2 regions of the Streptomyces sp. NBC_00569 genome follow, and region 2 is predicted to be linked to the other one. Evidence: predicted binding sites of a transcription regulator. Region 2 holds the regulator's gene; the other holds the start of a gene.

Region 1 (2,456 bases), 1.1 Mb from region 2:
GATGATCTGGAGCAGCGCGCCGTGGCGCCGCAGTACGACCTCTCCGAACGGCCCTTCGCGCCGGTCGAGAACGACGGGGGCGGTGTGGTCGGTGTCGTACGGGACGGGGTACGAGGTGGACATGGCGTCCATCCTGCCGCAACCGGCGCGACGCCTGGCCGTCCCTGGAAACGGAGTTGGGGGCACTCCTGTGCAGGTCCTGTGGATCATGCCGCACGTGGCGTCGGTCATGGACAGCGCGGGTACGAGTGGCGAAAGCTGGGGCGGGCCGGAAGGGAAAGGATGCCGCAGGTGGAGCGTGGCGTGACGGTCGAGGCCGGCGGGGCGGACATTTCTTCGAAGGCTGTTTCTTCGGGGGCTGTCTCTCCGGCGACGCCTTCTCCGGGGACGCATTCTCCGGCAACGCCGCCCGAGGCTTCGAGGCGCCTGCTCGATGCCGTCCCGGCTCAGTCGGCGGCCTGTGGCAGCGCGCCCGCCGCTCCCGGATCCGTGACCGGCGAGCGCACACCGCCCGAGACCGTCGGCCCCCGGCGCCGGATTCGCCCCTGGCGGCTGCTGCCGACGCCCACGGGAACGCCGTTCACCTTCGCCTACGCCGCCGTGCTCGTCGGCACGTCTCTCTTCGTGCTGTTCGCCGAACCCGGCGTCGTCGCGTCCGCGCTGCGGGGTTCCAGCACCGACGTGGCGCACCTCGCGCACACGCCCGTGTTCGTGCTGGTCGCCAGTGCGCTGTGGATCGACGGCGGGATCACGTCGCCGTTCGCGATCGCCTTCCTGGTCGTCCTCACGGCGCTGGAGCGCCGGATCGGCGGCCGGCGCACCGCCGGTGTCTTCGTCCTCGGCCACACCGTGGCGACGCTCGCCACGGAGGTGCCCGTCGGGCTCTCCGTGATGGCCGGACATCTGCCCGAGAGCTCGCTGCACCGCCTCGACTACGGGATCAGCTTCGGCGTGGCCGCGAGCGTCGGGGCGCTCGCGGGTCTCCTCACGCCCTGGCCGCGCTGGGCCGTGCTCGCCGTCGTCGGCGGGATGCTGGTCGAGGACCTCGTCGAGTTCACGGACCCGATGACGAGCTGGGGTCACCTCATGGCGCTGGCCATCGGCGTCGGGACCTGGCCGCTGGTGCGCCGGTGGCGCCGTGCGCCGGGACCGTCCGTGGCCTGACGCGTCACCCGTCCCCCGGCCGGCCCATCGTCGGGTACGTCACACACCCCCTCTGAGCTGTGGCTTTCCCCTGCCCGTCCACTGATCGCCGAGAGCGAACAGCGCCGGGGGAACATTCGGAGGCTCACGTGCATTGAGTCGGCATAGCTCAACTTGACTGCTTAAGGGGAGATCATGGCATCGACGTCCACACCGCTCACCCTGCCCGTGCTGCCGCTCGACGACGAGGTCGTGCTGCCCGGAATGGTGGTGCCCCTGGACCTCAACGACAACGACGTACGCGCCGCGGTGGAGGCCGCCCAGGCGGCGGCCCGTTCCAGCGGATCCGTGGGCGGCAGCAAGCCGAAGGTGCTTCTTGTTCCCCGGATCGACGGCACGTACGCGAACACCGGCGTCCTCGGCACCGTCGAGCAGGTGGGACGGCTCGCCGACGGCGACCCCGGTGCCCTGATCCGCGGCCGCAGCCGCGTACGGATCGGCGCGGGCACGACCGGCCCCGGCGCCGCCCTGTGGGTGGAGGGCCTCGCGGTCGAGGAGACCGTGCCGGAGCCGCTGCCCGGCTCCGTGGCCGAGCTCGTCACCGAATACAAGGCACTCGCCACGAACTGGCTGAAGAAGCGCGGCGCCTGGCAGGTCGTGGACCGCGTCCAGCAGATCGACGACGTCTCCGCGCTCGCCGACAACTCCGGTTACTCGCCCTTCCTGAGCACCCCGCAGAAGGTGGAGCTTCTGGAGACGGCCGACCCGGTCGCCCGGCTCAAGCTGGCCACCGAGCAGCTGCGCGAGCACCTCGCCGAGCAGGACGTGGCCGAGTCCATCGCCAAGGACGTGCAGGAAGGCGTCGACAAGCAGCAGCGCGAGTTCCTGCTGCGGCGCCAGCTGGACGCCGTACGCAAGGAGCTGCGTGAGCTGAACGGCGAGTCGGAGGGTGAGGAGTCCGACGACTACCGCGCGCGCGTCGAGGCCGCCGACCTTCCCGAGAAGGTCCGTGAGGCCGCGCTCAAGGAGGTCGAGAAGCTGGAGCGGTCCAGCGACCAGTCCCCCGAGGGCTCGTGGATCCGCACCTGGCTCGACACCGTCCTCGAACTGCCGTGGAGCGAGCGCACCGAGGACGAGTACGACATCCAGGGCGCCCAGCGCGTTCTCGACGCCGAGCACTCCGGCCTCGAGGACGTGAAGGAGCGCATCACCGAGTACCTGGCCGTGCGCAAGCGGCGTTCCGAGCGCGGGCTCGGCGTCGTCGGCGGACGCAGGGGCGGCGCGGTGCTCGCGCTCGTCGGCCCGCCCGGCGT
Region 2 (2,456 bases):
TCGATGTCGCGCTGCTGCGCGAAGAGGACCGCCATCTGCGCGGCGGTGGAGGCCTCTTCGGGATACGGCTTGTAGACCGTCATGTACTGGTCGCCCGACACGATGCGCTGGACGGCGGCGAGCTCGGCGTCCTGGCCGGTCACCGGCGGGAGGTCGGTGACACCGGCGGCCTTGAGCGCGGCGATGATGCCGCCGGCCATGCCGTCGTTCGCGGAGTAGACACCGGCGATGTTCTGCGCGCCGACGGCCTGGATGGCGGCTGCCATGTTGGCCCGCGCGTTCTCCGGCTTCCAGTCCTTGGTGTCGTACGACTTCGAGATCGTCACCTGGTCCTTGAGCTCGGCCAGGGCGCCGTCCTTGTAGAGCGCGGCGTTCGGGTCGGTGACCGAGCCGTTCATCATGACGATCCGGCTGTTCTTGGACGCCTTGCTGCCCAGGGCCTTGAGGAGCGCCATGCCCTGCACATGGCCGACCTGGTCGCTGTCGAACGACACATAGCCGTCGACGGGGCCCTCGGCCAGACGGTCGTAGGCGATGACCGGGATGTTCGCGTCCTTGGCCTTCTTGACCGATCCCGCGATGGACTTGGAGTCGACCGCGTCGAGGATCAGTACGTCGACCCGGTCGGCGATCATCTGGTCGACCTGTCTCTCCTGGCGCTTCGCGTTCTGTTCCGCGTTGGCGTAGAGGACCCTGCCCTTGCCGCTGGTGAGGTCCTCGACCTCCTTCTTGATGTGCGGATAGTCGAACTTCTCGTAGCGCGCGGTCTCCTTCTCCGGCAGGAGGACGCCGATCTTCAGGTCCTGGTTCTGCCGGGCGGACGCCCTGCCCGCGGAGTCGCTCTCCGGCTCGAGCCAGCTGCTCCCGCACCCGGTGAGGGCCACGGCCATGGCGGACGCCACGCCGACAAAGGCGGCGCGCTTCGTACGCGGATTCACTTTCCATACCTCCCTGAAGTGACCGCGTCGTTGCGGCCGAGGTGGCTGGAAGCCAACTCGGCCTGAATCGCAGCGTCAAGAGGTGAATCCGTAACGACTCGTAATCGGGTCCGTGCGTTCCGGAGGTGAACCCGCCCATACTCGGGGTAACCCCAGTAGCCGCACCAGTCCCGGCCCCCGCAGCCCTCCCGCGCCGGTCCGCCCAGTGAGCAAACTCACTGTTCGAACACATGACCTCCGTGCCGTCTTCACCAGCTCTGACCAGCCTGTGCGCACCCGAAGCCCACCCGAAAACGCACGGGAAGGCGCACAGGAAGGCGCATACGAAAGGGGCCGGGAGGTTCTCACCTCCCGGCCCCTTTCACACCGGCTTCACAACCCGCTCGCCCGGGCTATTCGGACGACCGCTTGGGCCGCCAGACGACCAGCGCGCTCGTCTGCTGGACCTCCTGGTACGGGACCAGGTCCCGCCGGTAGGAGGCGTGGACGGCCGCCTCGCGCTGCTGCATCGCCGCCGCGGCGCCCTCGACCGCCGTCGAGAGTTCCGCGACCCGCTGCTGAAGCGCCGCGACCTGATTCTCCAGTTCGATGATGCGCTTGATGCCCGCGAGGTTGATGCCCTCGTCCTGCGACAGCTGCTGCACCTGGCGGAGCAGTTCGATGTCGCGGGCCGAGTAGCGCCGGCCGCGGCCCGCCGTGCGGTCCGGGGAGACCAGGCCGAGACGGTCGTACTGGCGCAGGGTCTGCGGATGCAGCCCGCTGAGCTGGGCGGCCACCGAGATGACATAGACCGGAGTCTCGTCGGTCAGCTCGTAGGCCCTGCCAACAAAGGAACTCTGTCGTCGACGGCCGTCCATACGCTCATGCTCCCTTCGCGGCCTGGAACAGTTCTGCCCGCGGATCGCTGTCCGCAGTCGCCTTCCGGTACGCCTCGAGAGCGTCCTTCGCGATGTCGGTCAGATCCGTGGGGACCGAGACCTCCACCGTGACGAGCAGATCGCCACGGGTGCCGTCCTTGCGGACAGCGCCCTTGCCACGGGCCCGCATCGTCCGCCCGTTGGGCGTCCCCGGGGGCAGTTTGAGCGTGACCGGGGGCCCGCCGAGCGTGGGGACCTTGACCTCGCCCCCGAGCGCGGCCTCCGGGAAGCTGACCGGCACCGTGACCGTGAGGTTGTCGCCCTTGCGGCCGAAGACCGGGTGGGAGTCCACGTGCACGACCACGTACAGGTCGCCCGCGGGACCGCCGCGCTCGCCGGGGGCTCCCTTGCCGCGCAGCCGGATGCGCTGGTTGTCCGAGACGCCGGCCGGGATGCGGACCTGCATCGTCCGGGAGGACTTCGCACGGCCCGAGCCCTTGCAGACCTCACAGGGTGTCTCCGCGATCAGGCCGCGGCCCTTGCAGTCCACACACGGGTCGGTCAGCGAGAAACCGCCGCCGCCACCGCGCGAGACCTGGCCCGTGCCGACGCAGGTCGGGCACACGCGCGGTGTGCCGTTCTTGTCGCCGGTACCGGAACA

The links. Region 2 encodes HspR, which represses chaperone genes until heat shock. Its sites were predicted from a motif close to TTGAGNNNNNNNNNCTCAA; they were not measured.
Region 1: the regulator HspR is predicted to act here: its motif matches at 1,298-1,316, upstream of lon (endopeptidase La).

The regions. Positions count from the first base shown of each region.
Region 1 covers NZ_CP107783.1:3,950,292-3,952,747, reverse strand. The annotation lists gene OHO83_RS17600 (spermidine synthase) at 1-123, opposite strand, end outside; gene OHO83_RS17595 (rhomboid-like protein) at 490-1,164, shown strand; gene lon (endopeptidase La) at 1,339-2,456, shown strand, end outside.
Region 2 covers NZ_CP107783.1:5,020,260-5,022,715, forward strand. The annotation lists gene OHO83_RS22585 (substrate-binding domain-containing protein) at 1-938, opposite strand, end outside; gene OHO83_RS22590 (heat shock protein transcriptional repressor HspR) at 1,331-1,795, opposite strand; gene dnaJ (molecular chaperone DnaJ) at 1,800-2,456, opposite strand, start outside.